Regions from separate parts of the Rummeliibacillus sp. TYF005 genome, predicted to be linked through region 4. Evidence: riboswitches for the same ligand, from Rfam matches in the RefSeq annotation. Region 4 holds a riboswitch; each other region holds the start of a gene.
The links. Region 4 has a riboswitch for cobalamin ahead of CW357_RS16340 (hypothetical protein). Riboswitches for the same ligand answer to the same signal wherever they lie in the genome.
Positions count from the first base shown of each region.

Region 1: linked by a shared signal. The riboswitch ahead of CW357_RS07495 (ribonucleoside-diphosphate reductase subunit alpha) and the one ahead of CW357_RS16340 (hypothetical protein) in region 4 are both predicted to bind cobalamin.
Region 2: linked by a shared signal. The riboswitch ahead of CW357_RS05590 (Ig-like domain-containing protein) and the one ahead of CW357_RS16340 (hypothetical protein) in region 4 are both predicted to bind cobalamin.
Region 3: linked by a shared signal. The riboswitch ahead of cobT (nicotinate-nucleotide--dimethylbenzimidazole phosphoribosyltransferase) and the one ahead of CW357_RS16340 (hypothetical protein) in region 4 are both predicted to bind cobalamin.

Region 1 covers NZ_ML122550.1:77,674-83,060, forward strand. The annotation lists gene CW357_RS07495 (ribonucleoside-diphosphate reductase subunit alpha) at 1-2,213, opposite strand, end outside; cobalamin riboswitch at 2,395-2,574, opposite strand; gene CW357_RS07500 (PepSY domain-containing protein) at 2,796-4,109, opposite strand; gene CW357_RS07505 (PepSY domain-containing protein) at 4,194-4,883, opposite strand; gene CW357_RS07510 (HAMP domain-containing histidine kinase) at 4,870-5,387, opposite strand, start outside.
Region 2 covers NZ_ML122546.1:56,261-61,647, reverse strand. The annotation lists gene CW357_RS05595 (DUF4430 domain-containing protein) at 1-124, opposite strand, end outside; gene CW357_RS05590 (Ig-like domain-containing protein) at 207-1,784, opposite strand; cobalamin riboswitch at 1,943-2,127, opposite strand; gene CW357_RS05585 (transcriptional regulator) at 2,268-2,426, opposite strand; gene panF (sodium/pantothenate symporter) at 2,604-4,052, opposite strand; gene CW357_RS05575 (YhdT family protein) at 4,052-4,318, opposite strand; gene CW357_RS05570 (PTS sugar transporter subunit IIC) at 4,785-5,387, shown strand, end outside.
Region 3 covers NZ_ML122575.1:20,553-25,939, reverse strand. The annotation lists gene ltrA (group II intron reverse transcriptase/maturase) at 1-616, shown strand, start outside; gene CW357_RS18645 (group II intron maturase-specific domain-containing protein) at 613-993, shown strand; gene CW357_RS14490 (MBL fold metallo-hydrolase) at 1,177-1,833, opposite strand; gene adhP (alcohol dehydrogenase AdhP) at 2,061-3,083, shown strand; cobalamin riboswitch at 3,521-3,701, shown strand; gene cobT (nicotinate-nucleotide--dimethylbenzimidazole phosphoribosyltransferase) at 3,779-4,828, shown strand; gene CW357_RS14475 (bifunctional 2',3'-cyclic-nucleotide 2'-phosphodiesterase/3'-nucleotidase) at 4,997-5,387, opposite strand, start outside.
Region 4 covers NZ_ML122591.1:11,007-16,261, forward strand. The annotation lists gene CW357_RS16330 (PH domain-containing protein) at 74-454, opposite strand; gene CW357_RS16335 (M20/M25/M40 family metallo-hydrolase) at 560-2,167, opposite strand; gene CW357_RS16340 (hypothetical protein) at 2,488-2,697, opposite strand; cobalamin riboswitch at 2,877-3,059, opposite strand; gene CW357_RS16345 (YdhK family protein) at 3,164-3,775, opposite strand; gene CW357_RS16350 (reverse transcriptase-like protein) at 3,916-4,584, opposite strand; gene CW357_RS16355 (class I SAM-dependent methyltransferase) at 4,745-5,255, opposite strand, start outside.

The DNA of each region.
Region 1 (5,387 bases), on a different contig from region 4:
TAACTAGCACAAGATTCACATTCTAATAATTCAACGGATGTAGAGCGAACATAGTAAGTTGTTTTGACGCCGCTATTCCATGCATTTAGATGAAGTGCTAGTAAGTCTTTCGCCTTTACTGTGTTTTGAACATATAAATTTAATGAAATTCCTTGGTCAACATGTCGAGCACGTGCTGCATTTTGTTTAATCGTCCAATTTTGATCGATGAAATAGGCCGATTTATAGTACCAAGTTGTTTTTTCATTTAAATCTGGAACAGTTACTGGGATTTTATAATCCTTTTTCTCTTCAGAATAACTTTTTTGGAAAATAGGATCGATACTTGCTGTACTTCCAGCAATTATAGATGTTGTAGAATTTGGTGCAACAGCCATTACATAGCCATTGCGCATTCCTTTTTGTGCTACCTTTTGCTTGAGGTCTGTCCATTTTTCATCATGATAGCCACGACTTTCAAAGTAACTACCTGTATGCCAATCAGACCCTTCAAATAATGGATATGCACTTTTTTCTTCTGCAAGTTTCATAGAGGATTGAATTGTTAAATAGGCGATTTTCTCGTATAATTTATCCGCAAATTGGACTGCCTCTTCCGATTCCCAAGCAATACCTGAGACTGCTAATAGATGATGCCAACCGAATGTACCAAGACCAATACCTCTATAGCGTTCGTTTGTTAGTGCAGCTTGTTTTACAGGAATATTATTCAAATCAATAACATTATCGAGCATGCGAACTTGAATGGGAATTAGTCGTTCTAATACATTTGCTGGAACAGCTCTTCCTAAATTAATAGATGATAAATTACATACCACAAAATCTCCAGCTTTACGACGAGTAACAATGATATCATTTTCAAGCTCTACCGATTCAAATTCTGTAGGAGACATGTTTTGTGCAATTTCAGTACATAAGTTAGACGAGTAGATCATTCCTTTATGTTTGTTCGGATTTTTACGATTGACTTCATCACGATAGAACATAAATGGCACTCCTGTTTCTAACTGACTACGCATAATCCTTTTCATAATATCAATCGCAGGTACAACATCTCGAGATAATAGTGGATTATTAACACATGCTAAATAATTGTTACGGAATGACCCTTCTCCACGTTTTTCATCGTATGAATCCTCTAGGTCAAATCCCATTACTGTACGGACTTCATGTGGATCAAACAAATACCAGTCTTCACGATTCTCTACAGCTTCCATGAAAATATCAGGTAAACAGACACCAGTGAAAATATCATGTGCACGCATTCGTTCATCGCCGTTATTTAATTTCAAATCTAGGAATGAAAAAATATCCTTATGCCATACATCTAAGTAAATAGCAATGGCACCTTGGCGTTGTCCGAGTTGATCTACTGATACAGCTGTATTATTTAGTTGTTTGATCCATGGAATAACGCCGCTTGATGCCCCTTTGAATCCCTGAATAGATGATCCACGGCTACGAACCTTGCCCATGTACACACCTATACCGCCTCCAAATTTTGAAAGTGTTGCTACGTCTGTGTTAGAGTCATAAATACCTTGTAAACTATCATCTACAGTGTCGATAAAGCAACTTGATAGTTGGCCATGTGTTTTCCCTGCATTTGCTAATGTTGGCGTTGCTGTCGTCATATAAAGATTACTCATTGCCCAATAAGCTTCTTTTACTTTTTCAATTCTGTTCTCTTTTTCTTGTTGCATTAGGGTCATGGCAATAACCATCCAACGCTCTTGCGGTAATTCAATAGGTTTCTTATCAAAATCACGTGTGACGTAGCGATCCATCAACGTCTTTAACCCTATATAAGTAAATAATTGATCTCTCTTTGGTTCTAATTCTTTCGCTAATTGTTGTAATTCATCTTTTGAATAAGCATTCACTAAAATTGGGTTGTAGAGACCTTTCGCAACGAACTTATGAATATGTTCAGTGAACACTTTATACACATTCTCTATTGAAACTTGTCGGTTGTCAGCAGCTTCTTTATAAATTTCCATTAGTAAAAGACGTGCTGCAACAAATGTCCAATACGGTTCTTCTTCGTCTAAAAAGCTTAATGCGTCTAAAGCTAGTGCCTTTGTCCATTCATTTTCTGCGGCATTGGGATGCTTTTTTTCAAAACGTTCATGTTTGCGTCGTAATGGACTGATTTCTTCTTTACCAAATTCATCTTCCAAACGCTGCAATACTATTTCTTTTTCATCAATCATTGTTACCAATATTGTCGTCTCCTTTTATACAAATGATTTTATTAGTCAAAATAAAAAACGATCATCAGTCTTCTTCGACTAACGATCGCTCTAATTGAAATGGAAACAAATAAACCACAGCAAAAAACATACGAAATATGCTGTGAAATATGTACTTCCACTTCTCAACCCCCGAAGAAAGTGTTGTAACGAAAATACTGGTAGGTCTACTGGCTTGTGTTTCATCCAATTTGTCATCCTTCCCAAGCATTGCTCAGTGGTTATTTGACAATTGTCCACACTTACAGTTGCGGGGACAGCTTCGGCGTTGAACCGAATTCCCTTTTAAACCATTACTGGTACCAATCTTCGTTTCATACTATATATTGTGCTTTTGATATAAATACAATCTAACATATTGTGTTTACTTAATACAAGTCTATTTGCAAAATTAAAGAAAAAGCACGACAAACTTATTCTATATTTTGTCAAACAAAATACACCAACCTATTTTAATGCATAGAATAAGGACATTTAAAAAAAATAAAAAAGCTACCCAATTCATGTACTTAAAACGAATTGGATAGTTATTTTACTATTTTATCAATCTTCATAATCTTTCTCTAAACTTAAAACTTCACCTGTTTGAGCATCAATTTCAAGTTCATATTCATAAGTACCATCTTTAATCTCTACTTCATAAACTCCATCTTCTAAATCAATTTTAGTAACAGTTCCTTTTACTTTTGATAACGCAATTTGAGAAGCTTGTTGTGACGTAATATAAGATGAATTATTATTAGTAGTAACGTTATCAACTTTTTCTTGTTCTTGCTTAATAATCTCACCTGTCTGAGCATTTATATCAAAATCATATCCATACCCATTCGAGATTACTGATACTTCATATACACCATCTTCTTGGTCATAGGTTGCAGATGAGATAGTTCCAGAAACTTTCGATAGTGCGATTTGTTTTGCCTTTTCCACACCAATCAGTGCTGTGGAATCACTTAACGAATTGTATTCTACGGCTTCTTTTTGCTGTTTAAGAATTTCACCTGATGTAGCATCAATTTCAAGTTCATATTCATATTTTCCGTTTCTTACTTTGACTTCATAAACACCATCTTCACTATCTAAGTTAGACGTTATGATTGAGCCACCACCAACTGCATTAAGGGCAACTTCTTCAGCATTTCCAATACTTAAGCCAGCATTTGATAATGTTGAATTATTCGATTGTTGATCGATAATTCTTCCTGTTTCCGCATCAATATGAAGTTCATATGTTTTGGCATTCTTTTTAACATGAACTATATATATTCCTTTACTTGGATGATATTGAGCTGTTTGAACAACACCATCAACAGAACTTAAAGCAATTTGTTTTGCTTTACTCAAACTAATCGCTCGATCACTTTTAGAAGAAAATTTTGTTTTTTCTTTTTTTAAAATCTTCCCTGTATATGCGTCGATATCAAATTCATATTCGTATTTTCCTTTAATAATTTCTATTTCATATACACTATCTTCTTTATCAAATTTTGCCTTTTGAATCGTTCCCTTAACAGATTTAAGGGCTATTTGTTTTGCTTTTTCTAGACCTATAAATTTATTACCAAGTGTTGTCGTATAATATTCGGTTGATTTTTTTAAAAGTTCACCTGTTTTGGCGTCTAATTTCAGCTCATATTTTGCTTTGGGTCCTTTAACTTCTACTTCATAAACAGGTCCCATATTTTCATGGTCTAGCTCCACCTTATATACTTTTCCTTTTACATAACTTAGAGCCTTCTTAGAAATTTCTTGAGACGATAAAATGTCTTGTTTTGCCGAATATTTTGCTGCTACTCCAACTACTCCTGATATTACTAAAGAACCTGTAATTGCTAATGCAATGATTGTCTTTTTCATCATTTCCGCCTCCTTTTGTTACATTTACTATATACAACTAAAATGAAAATACTGATAGAGTAACATTAGATTTTGGTGAGAAAATTAATCATTCGTAATTGACATTACTTTCCCCGATACACCGTGTATTTGAAAAGTTTTGTTTATACCTTTTTTCTCTATTTTGACTAAATAATATCCACCACTGCTTGTCTCATAGTAAGTGGTATTTTGAATCGTACCATTCAATTTCTTTATAGCAATCTGCTGTGCTTCTTTTTTACTTATAGCAGTATTTTTAGCATTCAAATTAACACGAGTCTCAGATAAAATTTCACCTGTAATCGCGTCTACAATAATATTCAGTTTTTTGGATTGAGCAGTGACTTGAATTTGATACACCATTTCATTTTGCCATGTATTTAAAAGCTCACTCTCAATTCTTCCATTATAATGATTTTTTATAACTCGATTAACTTCCTGTTTAGACAAAATATCTTCCTTTTTTAAACCATCTAGATCTGTTCTTTTCATCTGAAGTACTTTGCCGTCTTTCGCTCTCACTTCAATATGATAGTTCGCCCCATTTTTTGATAATTCCATTGCGTACTCATCACCATTGTTTTTAAAGGAGACAATTTCTCCACCATACATCGTTTCAATACTTTTATAAACTTCCTCAGTAGATTTTCTATTTTCAGTAGACTCATGATTCCACATTAAACAAACACTGAAAATCGCCGCAATAGCTAATATAATAATTGTTAGGAGTGACAAATGTTTAACTTTTCTCATTTGGTACCTCCTTTTGTTCATTAAAAGTCAATATCATGGTGGTACCTACCCCTACTGTACTTTCTACTGATATGCTGATATTTAACTGGTCAGCAATTTCTTTGGCAATAGCAAGGCCTAAGCCAGTCCCACCTGTTTTGCGATTTCGATCTTCACTTATTCGATAGAATCTTTCAAAAAGATGTGGAATATGCTCTTCGGCAATCCCATCCCCATAATCCTGAATTTTAATAATGTAAGGTTCTTCAGATAAATGTACATGTATTTCGTCATTACTATAACGTCTTGCATTTTCAAGGAAAATAAATAAGAGTTGCTTCATCTTCTGATGATCTGTATTTACCAACATAGGTCCTTTTCCATAAAGATAAAATTCTCTTTTATAAGTTTGACGCATTTGTTGTAATGTCTGTTGTAATAATTGATATATATCAATCTGTTCCTTTTTTAAAGGTGCATTTTCTTTATTTTTTGCAAGTTCAAGCATTTGTTGAATCATTTCTG
Region 2 (5,387 bases), on a different contig from region 4:
AATCTTCTACACTTTTTTCATCTGTATTTTGATGATTGTATTGTTCAACTGTTTGGACTTTACAACCAGCAAGGCAGATTATCGCAATAATTAAAGAAAGAATATAAAAATGTACTTTCTTCAAAAATAACACCTCCATATAGATGTCAATAGGGTGTTAGAATTTGTCTCTAACACCCTGGGTTAAAATTTACATTGTTGACTAGTTATTTTGATTTAACAGTAATCGTCTTAGATGCACTTTTGTTATTGGCTGCATCCTTAACATAAACCGTTAATTTTGTACCAGTTTTTTGTTTTTTGATAGATAAAGAGAATTTACCTTTCGATGAGACTTTTCCCTTTTGTATTACTTTCTTATTTTTCACAACATAAACGGTTGATTTCACTTCTGCTGTTCCAACTATTCTTGTAGAATTTTTTGTTACCTTTTTAACGATTGGTGTTTTTGGTGCTGTTTTATCAACAACTTTTACAGAGACAGTCTTGCTAGTGTTCTTAGCAAGATCGGTTGCTGCAATTTTTAATGTGGTACCAGCCTTTTGTTTTTTGATTTTGACTGAATATGCGCCTTTAAAATCTGCAATGGCTGTACCGATGATTTTAGAACCATTTTTCACAGTTACGGTAGCGTACGATTCTGTTTTACCAGTTACAGTAGTTTTATTGTCTGCTACTGTTTTAACAGTTGGTAATTTAGGAGCTTTTGTGTCATATGCAAGGTTTTCAGCTTTAACATCCGACATATCGTAGAATTTCTTTTCATTATTTACTAGACGATCATATGCTTCTAAAGCACGGTTTGCTTGGTCGGTAGACATATCGTTAGCTATTTTTGATGTAGGAGAGTTTTTAAATCCACCCGATGCTTGATCGTATGTAGTCAATAAATTAGATACAGACCAATTGTTATTTTTGATAAAACGAAGATCCGATTTTGGATTAATGTTTAAAGAAGTAAGCGCTAGAATTACTTGTGATATAGATTCTGGGCTATCTCCACCATAGTAGCCATCGTAACCTGCATTTTTATTTAATTTGAGTGATAAATAATTCAATGCTTTATTAAGCGATTCATTAACACCATCTCTAGATGTGTAGTTTGATAATGCAGTCGTTACCATAGCTGTACTATCAACACCAGGCCATTGCCATGCAACCCCAAATGAACCTTCGTTTTCATCCGTAAATTGATCATTTAATAAATCTTTTACCATTTGCTCTTTTAAATTTGCATATTTTTCATCAGCAGGAAGTTTGTAATTTGCTGAATCAAGAGCATAAAGTACATTATAATTTGATGTTGCAGAGTAAGTTTGATTTTCTTGTTCCTTCAAAACTTTATCCATCATAGTTTGAATTAAATTAAAACCTTCAATATTTGAAGCATCTTTTCCTATTGATGTTAATGCTAGTACTACTTTTCCGTACTTACCTGATGAGACTTCTCTTTCTCCATCGAAGATTTTCCCGTTATTTGCTTTTAGTTTTGAAACAATATTCTTGTAGTAATTTGTATAATAATTTTTTGCAACAGGGAATCCAGTTTGTGCTAAATCAGTTACAACATCTTCATTTCCAAACTTAGCATTTGGGGTATTTTTGTATAGCCATAAAGCTGAGCTCTTTAAAGCTTTTTGGTATTCAACATTTTTCACTGATGCATTTACTTCCTTGTTTCCCTCTGCATGGGCAATAATTGAAGCAGGAAGTTGAGATGTGAGCAATAAACTAGCTAATGAGACTGGTGCAATCCATTTTTTAAAGTTTTTGTTTTTGTACATAAAAATACCTCCATTCATTTGGACAATTAACGCTTAACTGTCTTCTAGAATAGAGGTAATGAAAGCAATACAAATTTAATGTCTTTACATATATATGTAAAGATAATTGGACGTGAAATAAACATATGTATTTCACAGTTCGATACCTCCCCTCGAAGATCAGAACTAAAGATAAAAGCAGGTCTCCTGGCTTATGTATATTAGAAATTTCGCACCTTCCCAGCTGTTAGCCAGTGGTATACGCGAAGTTCAAATACATTTACAGTAGCGGGGCTGCATCGGATTTCCACCGATTTCCCTATTATCCTATCAATTGATAGGCACTTCTATCTAAAAGTTATGTAATTGTCATCTATCAGTATTTCACATTCTTTAGGTCATGTAAATATTTTTCTAATATTTTTTAAATTTTGACGAAAATAAATAACCCCCTACCAATCATTATATGATCAGCAGGGGGTTTATAAGTCACTCGCGACGGCATCAGTCATTTTGGTCGTTTCTCCTTTTTGAGTATTCTTTGTAGGCATTAAGTTGTTCTTCCGTTAGATGATTGATAAAAAAGTAAAAGTCTTTCGATTCCAATCCATATTCTTGGCATGCGTTACAATATCGTTCATAGCTTTCTCTATACATATCCATTTGTATTTCTCCTCCTGTTATATAACAAATATTATTATTGATAATAATATATAACAGTCTAAAACATCTGTCAACGGAATTTTCTTAAAAAACAAATATTAAAATAAATTTTTATACAATACGTAAACATAAACAAACTCAAGCCCTATTAGTACAATAAAGCTTGAGTTTAAATCTTTAAATGATGTGTTTAACGTCTTTAAATTTAGAACTACTTAGAAGACTAACTACTACATAACTTACAAGAGATAATAGAATAGAAGTTGTTACTGTATGCATTCCTAAGAAAGTTGTTCCCCATTTTTCGTAAATGAAAATATAACTGACTAAACCTACAATCATGGAAGAAGCTGCTCCATATTTGTTTCCTTTTTTCCAATATAGACCTAATACAACAGGCCAAACAAATACAGATTCTAAGCCACCAAATGAGAAAAGGTTAAGCCATACAAGCAAGCTAGGCGGTTTTAACGCAATAATAATAACCGCTAAGCCGATTAAAGCAGTGACCAAAAAGCTTAGTCTTTTCACTTCATGATCATTCGCTTTTGGCTTAATATAGTTTAGATATATATCTTTCACAATAGTAGAACTTACAAGCATTAGCAAAGCATTTACAGTAGACATAATCGCAGCCATTGGAGCAGCCAAAACGATACCTGCCAAATAAGGTGGTAATACCTTCAATGTTAAAAGTGGCATAACTTTATCACCGATATCAATACCAGGTAACACCGGGCGTGCCAATACCCCTGTTAAATGCATCCCGAACATAACTGTCCCTATTGCAATTGTTCCAATAATGATTGCTGAGTGCATACTTCTTGAGTTTTTATATGACATTGCTCGTACTGCAATTTGAGGTAAACCAATAACACCAATACCGATTAAAATCCAAAATGTAGATACATATAGTGGCGTTAAACTTCCATCAGCACCAAACGGAGATACTAACTTAGGATTTTCAGCAACTAAGTCGGACATGATATTAGAAACGCCGCCACCAGCAATAATCGTACCAACAAGCAAAATAACACTACCTAAAAACATCACAGTACCTTGTACAGCATCTGTTAATGCTACGGCTCTAAATCCACCTATTATTACATATACAAGGACTACAATCGCAAAAATGAATAATGCAGAAGTATAATTTAATCCGGTTAAAGATTCAATTAACCTTGCACCACCAATCCATTGTGCAGCCATTGAAGCAAATAGGAAGATTATAATACTCAATGCAGAAACAATAACAACGAAATTACTTTTATAGCGTTCATGTAAAAAATCTATCAATGTAATCGCTTTATATTTTCTAGCGATAATCGCAAATTTCTTACCCAGAACCATTAAAACGTAATAACCTGCTGGTAATTGTGCCATCGATAACAGAACCCAACCAAGACCCGTATTATAAGCGACACCGGGCCCTCCGATAAAACTAGATGCACTTCCGTATGTGGCCATCATTGTCATTGCAAGGAGGAATCCTCCCATTTGTCTACCACCTAGAAAATACTCTTGTAAAAACGAATTCGATTGCATGACATGTTTATTTGCCCATATCCCTATTAAAAAGATAATGACTAAGAAAAAGATTAATGGAAGGATAACTTGCCAATTCATCATTGATCGTCACCATCCTCTTCTTCAAATGGTACATCTTTAAAGAAAAATTTTATAATGACCATTAATAAAACAATCATAAAAATTGTGCCAGCTATACAGCTATAGAAAAACCAAGCCGGAAAACCGAATACATATGTATACTCTTTCGGATTTCCTGAACCAAGCCCATATGCAAAGCCAAACCATATTGCAAAATTGACGACTACTAATGCAATACCAATAAGTGCTTCACGATGAGCAACCTTATAACGCTTATCGTTCATATTTTTTCTCCTTCTATTAAATCGAATACTTTACTATTTTACTTATTTGTGAATAAAAAATAAAGTAGCAGTTCCTTCTTAAAATGAATATTTAGTTTACATAATAATATTATTTAACACTATTCTTCAATTAAAATAACTTACATAAGATTGTAGTTATCAAAAAGTAGATTCCAAAAGATATATTTCTCTCTATATAAGCATAAAAACTTTTAAAAATATATAAGAAACGGCCTATATAAGATTACATTAATACGTGAAGATCTAGCTGTTATACAACTAAATAAGCGAAATGGTTTGAATTGTCAGAAAAAATATCCTCTCATTTTATATATATATTTCTCTATAAAACAGTTTTATTCTAAAATACGTCATTTGTCTATAATTTTTAGAATATTCACTATTGACTGTAACATCAAGTGTTATATAATTTAGTACATTACTCGATTGAATGGAGATTGATATTATGAAGGACTTTTTCAACAAACTATTAACCGGTATGAGTTTGGGAATCATTGTAGCCCTTATTCCAAATGCATTAGTTGGAGAAATTTTAAAATTAATTATTCCATATGTTCCTGTATTCCAACATATTTTAGACATATCAGTTTTAGCTATGAGCCTATTACCAGTAATAACAGGTGTAATGATTGGTTTAACATTTAAGTTAACACCTATTCAAACAGCAAGTGTTGGTCTGGCGTCAATGGTCGGAAGTGGCGTTTGGACAATGGGTGATGGCGGTGCTATCACAATTCAAGGTATTGGGGTTGTTATCAATACAGGTATTACAGCAGCTTTAGCAGTGGTATTTGTACAATTTATCGGCGATCGTTTCAAGGATTATACAATTCTATTAATGCCAGCTTTATCATTATTCATCCCTGGTGGTATTGGTTTAATTACACTTCCTTATGTCCGCACAGGAGCAGGTTATGTTGGAGTTGTCATTGAAAATGTTACAGAATTACAACCCGTATTAATGGGTGCGATTATTGCAGTTATCTTTAGTATTTTAATCCTTTCACCTTTATCTACAATCGGTGTTGCAACAGTTGTAATGTTATCT
Region 3 (5,387 bases), on a different contig from region 4:
TCAAGTCATTGAACCAATCATTGACCCTTACTTCTCGGAGAAAAGTTTTGGTTTCCGAAAAGGAAGAAGTGCACATCAAGCAATCAAACAAGCAGAACGTTACTATGAAGAAGGTTATCGAGTAGTAGTTGACTGTGATTTGAAAAGCTACTTTGATACTATCCATCACCAAAGACTAAGAGCATATTTAGAAGAATTCATAACAGACAAAATTGTTCTAAAACTAATCTGGAAATTCTTGCGCTCAGGCATATTGGATAAAGATATCTATATTGAAACATCAGAAGGAGCACCCCAAGGGGGTCCTCTATCTCCAATTCTAGCAAATGTCTACTTAAATAAGCTAGACAGAGAATTAGAAAAACGAGGACATCGTTTCATAAGATACGCAGATGATTTTGTTATTTATGTGAAAAGCAAGCGAGCCGGTGAAAGAGTTATGGAGAGTGTCACCAAATATATAGAAAAAGATTTACGTCTGGTAATTAATCAGAAGAAAAGTAAAATCGGTGGTGCAACATCCGCTACTTTCCTTGGGTTCAACATACAAAATCACATGGGAAAGTTGGTTGCCGACCAAGCAAGTCGGCAAAACAACGATTTAAAGGGAAATTGAAGAAATTAACAAACCGAAAACAACCCGGAACATTCGTGGATATCGTTAAAAAGATTAATCAAATGACAACGGGATGGATTAACTATTACGGTATCTCTTACATGAAAACATTCATAAGAAATACTCAAGAATGGTTAAATCATAGACTCCGACAATTAATTTGGAAGAGGTGGAAGAAACCACATACAAGATACAAGATGCTTCGAAAATATGGAATTGACCACAATGAAGCGATGAAACTAGCTAATTCCCGAAAGGGATATTGGCGAATATCTTGTAGTGAAACCATCCATCGAGCAATAACAAAAGAAAAGCTCACAAAGTGGGGATTAAAAGACATCACCTCACTCTATGAGCACAGATACTTAAAAGATTGAACCGCCGTATACGGAACCGTACGTACGGTGGTGTGAGAGGTCGGGAGTTAATTACTCCCTCCTACTCGATTATTTTCCAACTAAATTCGTTTATTTATTAATGCTTTTATGATTTTATCTCGATGAGAAAAAATAGAACATTCAGTAAGAGTGAGTACTGAAACTAAAAATCTAGAAGGCTACTTATGAATAAGTAGCCAGATAGTTTTTCATTTGTTTATAGGGCTCTTTTACGTCATTACCATGACAAATGCTTACAATATTAGGTTTCAAATCTTCAATAACATAACTACTTTTTATAGCTTCATCCATATTAGAAGTAAACATAGCCATTGGTTTTCGGAGTTGACCATTTTTTGAGGTGAATAAATCGCCACTGATCAAAACCTGATCCTTTTTATGATAGTACACTACATGACCTGGAGAATGACCTGGAGTGTGGATAGGGGTTAGATCATCAATATCCTGTAAGTTTCCATTTGTTATTTCTAATGGTTGTACAACACCTGGTTGCACAAGGGATTGCGCTTTTTTCCTACCAGGGAAAGGTTCCTTTCCTTCCATGTATTTAATATCAGCTTCATGGGAAAATACAGGAACATTTTTTATTTCTAGGATTTTTTTCAATCCACCGACATGGTCAGAATGGCCGTGCGTTAATAGAATAGCTTTTAGGTTACCCAACTTCTCCGCTTCTTCTAAAATCTTTTTCCCCATAAAAGACATTCCTGTATCCACAATGTATACACCATCTTCAACTGTTACAATCCAAGCACTCATTTTAAACATAAACCAAGTTTCAATTTTATAAATATTTGGAGATACCTTAATAACTTTCATTTTTTCACTCCTCGGACTAGATTTGTAATATGCATTTTTTAGTGACGTAAAACTTTCATTTAAAGCTTTAAAATTTCATGCTGCCGTCCATTCATAAGATTATTCCAATTAATTCTATTTTATGTAAATTATATATATTACTAGAAAGTATATCAAATAATATATAAGGAATAGTCACAGCATCTACCATCATATATATAACTGAAAAGCGAAAGGAGTGGAAGATCGTGAAAGCTGCAATTGTGAATGCGTTTTCAAAAGAGTTGGAGATTAAAGAAGTTTCGAAACCTCAATTAGAAGAGGGAGAAGTTTTAGTGAAAATTGAAGCTTGTGGTGTATGTCATACAGATTTACACGCAGCACATGGGGACTGGCCTGTAAAACCAAAATTACCATTAATCCCAGGGCATGAAGGGGTAGGGGTTGTCGTTGAAGTAGCTAAAGGTGTTAAATCGATTAATGTTGGTGATCGAGTAGGAATTCCGTGGTTATATTCTGCATGCGGAGAATGTGAGTATTGTATAGATGGTAAAGAAACATTATGTCCAAATCAACTAAATGGTGGATACTCTGTGGATGGTGGATATGCAGAATATTGTAAAGCACCCGCAGATTATGTAGCGAGAATTCCTGACAACGTAGACCCAATTGAAATCGCTCCCATTTTATGTGCAGGTGTAACAACATACAAAGCATTAAAAGTTTCAGGTGCAAAGCCAGGAGAATGGGTTGCAATTTACGGGATCGGTGGACTAGGGCACATTGCATTACAATACGCGAAAGCAATGGGACTCAATGTAGTGGCTATAGATATTAGCGATGATAAGTCAAAACTCGCAAAAGAATTAGGGGCAGACATTGTCATTAATGGTTTAAAAGAAGATCCTGTACAAGCCATTCAAGAACAATTAGGTGGTGTACAAGCTGCAATTAGCGTAGCTGTAACAAAAAAAGCCTTTGAACAAGCTTATGAATCAGTAAAACGCGGGGGCTGTTTAGTAGTTGTTGGGTTGCCAAATGAGGAGCTCCCAATTCCAATTTTCAATACAGTTCTCAATGGTGTTACAGTAAAAGGATCAATTGTTGGGACAAGAAAAGATATGCAAGAAGCACTTGATTTTGCCGCACGAGGAAAAGTACGCGCCATTATTGAAACAGCAAAACTTGAAGATATCAATGATGTGTTCAATAAGATGGAAAATGGTAAGATTAACGGTCGTATAGTACTAACACTAGCAGATGAAGAGTAATAAGTTCTAGATATAATCGTTATATTGAAATAAAAGGCTGCTACATTTAATGGTAATAATTAAATGTAGTAGCTTTCTTGATTTTGGTATTGTTCTCAAGAATATTTACAGTTTGTCTTAAGTTATTATAAGCTTTATTTAGACGTCATACTCTATGAGTAATTTATATGAAAAAATAACAAATTGTCTGCGGAGTATATGTATATATTGGCCGTTTACTGATAGCAGCAGATGTTTTTATGTATGATATAAAACCTTTAAAAACAAGATCACAAAATGCCATTTGATATGCAGCCGAAAATTGCTTAAAAAAGGATTGCCATTGTATTATTGCTGGCTTCTGACTAAAAAAGGTTACTAAATTACAAGTCGGATAACATAGTATTTTATAAAATATATTGATTTACCAACGTTCAACGAGTATCATAATGATAGAAAATTCAATAAAAGTACAAGGTGCCTTTGACAAAAGGAGAATAGGGAATGAAGTGAAAAGCTTCAGCGGACCCACCACTGTAGAGGAAAGTTTGAATGGAAATGCCACTGGACAATGTCTGGGAAGGCCTATTCAAATGTAGACCCTGAGCCAGGAGACCTGCCTTGATACTTGTTGACACAGATGATGGAAAAGTCTGCGGTTTATTTGTAATACAAATAAACTGCAGGCTTTTAATTTTATTAGGGAGAGATGAAAAATGAACTTGCTACAGCAAACTGTTGGAAAAATTAAAGACCTGGATGGAGACATGATGGCAAAGGCAAGACAAAGAGTGGATAATTTGATCAAACCACCCAAAAGTCTTGGCAAATTAGAAAGTATCGCTGTCCAATTATCGGGGATTACAGGAGAGCTTTTTCCAGCAATTGATCAAAAAGCAATCATTGTAATGGCTGCTGATCACGGTGTGTACGAAGAAGGCGTTACAAGCAATCCTCAAGAAGTTACATTTGCGCAAACGCTGAATATTGCTAAAGGAATAACAGGGGTAGGAACCATTGCAAAAGTATCAAACGCAAAAATTGTCACAGTCGATGTTGGTGTAAAAGTAGATCTTCCTACTGATGCTGGCGTGATTAATCGTAAAATTAGAAGAGGTACTGCCAATTTTACAAAAGGGCCAGCTATGACAAAAGAAGAAGCCATTCAATCATTAGAAGTAGGGATTGAAATTGCCAATGCAGAAATTCAAAATGGGGTGAATTTGTTAGGAACAGGTGAAATGGGTATTAGTAATACAACACCAAGTACTGCTATATTATCGGTATTGGCGGGTTGTGATCCAAAAGAAATTACAGGTAGAGGGGCAGGTCTCGGACATGGCGGTTTAGCCCGTAAAATAGAAGTGATTCGAAATGCCATTGCAACAAATCAACCAGATTCAACTGATGCAATCGATATACTAGCAAAAGTTGGAGGATTAGAAATTGGTGGTATGGCAGGGGTTATGCTTGCAGCAGCTGCCAATCGAGTACCAGTAGTCGTTGATGGCTATATTTCAACAGCTTCCGCACTTATCGCCACAACGATTGAACCGAAAGTGAAGGATTATCTCATCACATCTCACGCAACAGATGAGCCAGGTGGTAAAAAAGCTAGTGAACTACTAGGCAAAGAACCAATGCTCAAAATGGATATGTGTCTAGGTGAAGGTTCTGGAGCAGCATTAGCTTTTCCAATCATCGATGCAGCATGTAGCATGATGAAAAACATGCCAACCTTTGAAGAAGTAGGGATGGAAATATAAAATTTCATCTCGTGATTAGCATTGAATGCCTGAAAGCTGCCTTTGTATAGAACAAGGCAGCTTTTCTAATTCAACAGGATTGAAAGACGCATTGAAATACATATTGTTGCAAAAAAGGCTATCCCGTAATGGAACAGCCTCGGCCTTTAAATCTCTTAATCTAAAATATTAATTTACTCGTTGAATTCTTCCTTCCACTTTATACTCGAATGGAGAAGATAATGTTTTTACAAATTCAACTGTTGCATCTAAGTCAGTTGGTCCAACTTCCATGTCTTTAGAAAGTGCACCAAAACTAGTATCGATATTACCATACATATAGTTGTTTACGACAACTGTGTATTCTTTTGTTGGGTCAATTTTACTGCCGTCTGGCAAAATAATATCGACTACTTTTCCGGCTTTTGTTGTATCGTCATACGTGTAAGTGTATTTGAAGCCAGAAACATGATAATCAAGACCTCTTGCAGTAATTTGTTCATCTAGTATAACGCGTAAGTCCGCGCCACTGAGTTTAACTTTATTAAGAACATTGCCAAATGGTTGAATGGCAAATAAG
Region 4 (5,255 bases):
GTAGTAATAGCAAGGAAGCTTACCATTCACAGCAGAAAGCTTCCTCTATTATAGAAAAATATATTAATTTGACTTATTCTTTTAAAACATAAGCTGCTAATACACTTTGAATTTTATAAATATCTGATTGTTTAGTGAACCTCTTCTCGATTGGTTCATCACTATTAGACAACCAAATTTTTAGTTCTGCTTCAAAATCAAAAGTACCAGCTGTCTCAATGGAGAAGTGTACTACGCTTCTATAAGGAATAGAGTGATATTCTATTTTCTTTCCTGTTACCCCTTGTTTATCAATCAATATTAATCGTTTATCTGTAAAAACAAAGAGGTCTCTAATTAACTTATATGCTTGCTCAACTTTTTCATTTTTCGCAATTAGATCTTTTATCTCAGAATGAATAATTTCTTTGCTTACTTCTGTCGCATTCCCCATCAAATTATCAAATAATCCCAGTATAGCTCCTCCTGTTCATATAAAATGAAACTTCTATAATCGGTTAATGCGAGAAAAAATATATGCAGATTAGATATCTGTACAATAATATATGCTGAAATTTCATTATTCTACAACTTGTGAATTTTTACTTACATACTTCAGCAATTCATAGAGTAATACCGGCATTTCCACAAATGCACTTTTAACATGTAAACGTTCCGAAATTTGATGTGCATCTTTCCCAAACGGCCCCACATTAAGGACTGGAGCTGAAAACTTCGACATTTCTTCAAATGGAATATCATACGTTTCTCCCCAAACTGGTGAATTTTTTTCATATGTCTTCCAATCCTTAACAGCTTGAAATTGACAGTAACTCAAATCACAAATCCCATTAAAATAATGGATTTGTTCAAGAGGAATATTGAACTTTTTTGCTTCTTCAAGGAGTAAGGAAACCGCGCCTTGTATCAGGGAATCTTCTGATGAATTTACAGGTGGATAATATGGTGGTGCAAACAGTAATACTACAGCTGGCGCTAATTCTTGGCAGCGTATCATCAATTGATCTGCAATTCGTAATGACTTTTCACGATCGTCAAATGTGTCATTTGATAATATAGATTTCTTTAATTCTTTTACCTGCTTTATACCCATTTTATTAACTGCATAGGTATATAATTCTTCAAATCGAACTACACGAATCTTGCCAATTGTTGAAACGCCTTGTTTCTTACAGATTACCTCGTAACGTGTTTGACACTTTTCCATAGCCTCTTTCGCTATTTCTTCGAATAAGTTCATGATTTCTCCGGCACTCCGCTTCATGAGGAAAACATTGAACATCGAAATGGCACGATAGGGTGTCTGTGTAGAATATTGTTCTTTTAGATCGGTTAACTTCAGCGAAACTGGAAGAGGGGTTTGTTCACCAAAGTCTTCTTCTAGAAATTTTTCATTCCATTCCATTTCTGCTGTTAGAAAAGCACTCATAAAAGGTGCAGTCATCCCTTTTAAAGGTTCTCCTACATGCGTCTCTTTCCCATAGAAAAGTGCTGCAGGCATAATCTTTCCAATTGAACCAGAGTAAACATATTCTTTTAAATCAGTTGGACCTTGAGAAAAAGAAGGTTCACTATTTAAAAATAATTTAATCTTCAAATTTTCTTTTTCTTGTAATTCTGATATAAGTTTCACTGCTTGTCGCATGCCTGCTGAATTGACTTCTTCATCAGGTACAGTAACAATTAGTAGATTAATAGGCCATTTTTCCGCAATAGCTCTTTCAATGATTTGCATATGTAGTGCTAAGCCGATTTTCATATCCATTACCCCTCGGCCAAATAAGTAATCCCCACTTACTAAATCTTTTTTGGCAGATTCGTTTAGCATACTTGGATCTGCCTTAAAAGCATTCGTTAACACTTCAGGCATAGTTGCTATAGGAATAAATGAACCGTACTCTTCAATTTGTACTGTATCAAAATGACTAATTAAAACTACAGTTTCATTTACATGTGAATTTTTGTATAATGCTGAAACAACTTGTCTCCCGCGGTCAACATCACAAAGTTTTAGATAAGATGGGTTTTCCTTAAAGTATTGAAGTTGCTGTAATTTTGCTTTTAGTTTACTTGAAAATAGTTGTTCCCCTTTTGTCATTGTCTGACTTTCCCAACTGACAAGCTCACAAAGGAGCGAACGTAATTTCTCTGGTGTATTCCACATCATTCTTCCCACCATCCTTTGGCATTATTAAATAGCATCTCCTATAAATAGGTAATCTTATATTTTGAATATACGTAAGTTTTTATATATAGTCAATGTATTAAAACCTAACATAATAAAAAATTCCTTTAACAAAATTATCAATCAAACAAAATAATATAAAAAGCGCATTTATTTTTTATTTAAATGTCAGGTAAAATAACATAAATCGGAATATAAAACTAAAAAGCGCATGGAAACAATCTTCTATGTTTTCATGCGCTTAACTATATTATTATTTCTAAAAAAGCCTATAAAATTTAAAATTTCAAAAAGTACTCAAATTAATAACTTCCTATTATTTCATGTTTAACATTTAAATAAGCGTAGTTAATATTTAAATACTGTTCACAATTTTCTTCTATCAATTCTCGTGTAATCTCTTTCAAAGACATTGATTTAGAAGTCCCAACAGATATCATTAGTTGCTGCTTCATCTTTTGTTCATACATGGTGACAATTTCATGATTCATCGTTTTCTCTCCTTTTCTCATAAAAAAACACATCCGTCAACATTTAGAAGGATGTGTTATGAAAAACTTGCTCTCTTATACGACTTCGACCATAGCAAAATAAGCCCTCTAAAAAAGGGAGAACTTTGCGGTTTTGTCGTACAATGAGCATGCAGAAGATATTCTGTCACACTCTACACCTCCTATCCTCGTAGGTTATATGGCTGTACTCGAAAAAAGGCAGGTCTCCTGGCTTATCTTCTCTGCTCATCGCACCTTCCCGTTTTGACAGTGGTTTTTGCGATTTGCTCTGAATTACAGTTGCGGGACAGCGTCGGATTCTCACCGATCTTCCCTTTTAAACAAATCAAAAAATGATTTGTACCCTTTTTCTTCTTATTCCGTTTCTCTCATTATAACATATTGTTATTAGTAGATTATATAATCTATCTTTATCACAAAAAAAGAAACTTCTATTTAAAATCTCATAGAAATTTCTTTTAATTTTTTATTTATTTGCTACTAGTTCACTTTCAATCAACCATTTATGATTTTTCACTTCATTCCCACCAGTAGTTGGCTTATAGTTGACCATGTAAACTGTTGTGTGAATTCCAGATTCAATTGTAGCAATAGCACCCTTCATACCTGGCAAATGGTCTGCATCAAGGGTCACTTTCGCTCCTGGTTGTAGAATTTTACCGGCTGCTTTTTTTATTTCTTCTTGAATCACCCATTTGTGATTTTTGACTTCTTTTCCACCAGTAGTTGGTTTATAACTGACTGAGTAGGCATTAGTCTCATATGCACCAACAATCGTTCCTTTTGCTCCATTCATGCCAACCATATGATTGGCTTGAACGATTACTTGACTTCCTACTGGATACGTTGGATTTTTAGCTTTTTTAATATCTCCTAAAACTACACCAGAATTATTATGATTCATATGATTATTTTCTTCTGTTACAGTTTGTTTATCATCTAAATTTAAATTATCATCAGGAGCTATATCCACATTTTTGTTTACATCAATATTTTCTCCCTTTAAAACATTGCCACAGCCAGATAATGTGATTAACGCTGTGAATACAAAGATGATTATTTTCATTTTGTTTTTCATGCTGTTTCCTCCAAGTTTCACTTATATGTTCACGCAATATCGGACTTATACTCTTTGAGAAAAGTATTCCCGATATTCCATTCTTTAAACAATAGAAGAACGCAATAAAAAAATTTATAGAGAAAAAATTCTAATTTCTATCAATCATGTTCCAATATTAATTCTATTTGTGCAATAATTTCTATACCATGTATTGCTTGAGTTGCCAGTCGATCAGCTTCTACATTCAATTTTCGAGATACATGTTCATATTCTGCTTGAATGCCTAATTCTTTTAACTTGTTATCAATTTTGTCAGCCCAACTCATTAACTCTGGTTCTAGTACTGCCCATTCACCACTCATTTGGTTGATCACGACTTGAGAATCACCGATAAATCGAATATTTGTGTTTTTAACATTTAATAATTCTAATTCTGTAATACTTAGTTGAAGTGCTGCATATTCGGATTCGTTATTCGATTTCAACCCTACTGTTTGTGCATTTTTTCTAACCCGAAACGGCTTGCCATTTTGCTCAAAATAGATGGCACAACCTAAACCTGATATAGTCGTTTCTCTATCATAACCACCGTCAAAATAGACTGTAATATTATGTGGTTCTCCTTCCACTTCCGTTAAATAACGTTTTAGCTCTTTCATAGTCCATGAACTATCGAATTGATCTATAAATGTTATGTTCTTCACTCTTCCTGTTTTCTCTATATCTAAAGCAATTTTATATGCTTTCTCTGCCGATATTTCTTCTGAGCGAAATACCGTTTCTACTCCTCTGGATGTTTTGTAAATCCATTCAATGATGAGGTTCATATGATATCCTCCAACTAAAATATTTTCAATATATTTTAACTTATTTTCTCCATTGTAAACATAATTTATAAATGTTTCAGTTAAATTTTCGTATATAAAAAACTGTTGATTAGCTAGTAATCTAGTTAACCAACAGTTTAAAGGATTAATATGATATTACTTAGTTAGAAATAACGAAAATTCCACCGCACTGGGAAATTGGATGAAATTCACATGTACAAAAATCTCTTAACTTAGAAGCTATTTCTTCAAATACGAAATAAAATTCGTCCTCATCCCAATAATCTATACTTTCAATTCTACATGTATTAAGTTGTTCTCTTGTTTGAAAAGCAACATCTCCAATGAATAGCTTTCCTTTATCTTTTAATAGCGATAGTAAATTCTTGATGAACATTACTTTTTCGTCATCCGTTAAATGATGTAATGTGTATGTGCTTAAAATTGAATCATACGTATTTTCTCTTAAGAAATGTGGGACCCCATTCGAGATATCCCATTCCATTAAATTGGCTTGTGGCATCTTTTGTTTAGCTATTTCAATCATTTTTGTTGAGAAATCAATTCCATCTATTTGATGACCATTTTCATATAGCTTTGATGTTATAACAGCCGTACCAAAACCTATATCTAACACATTGGATTGTTCTTTCTGCATGATTTCGTTGTAG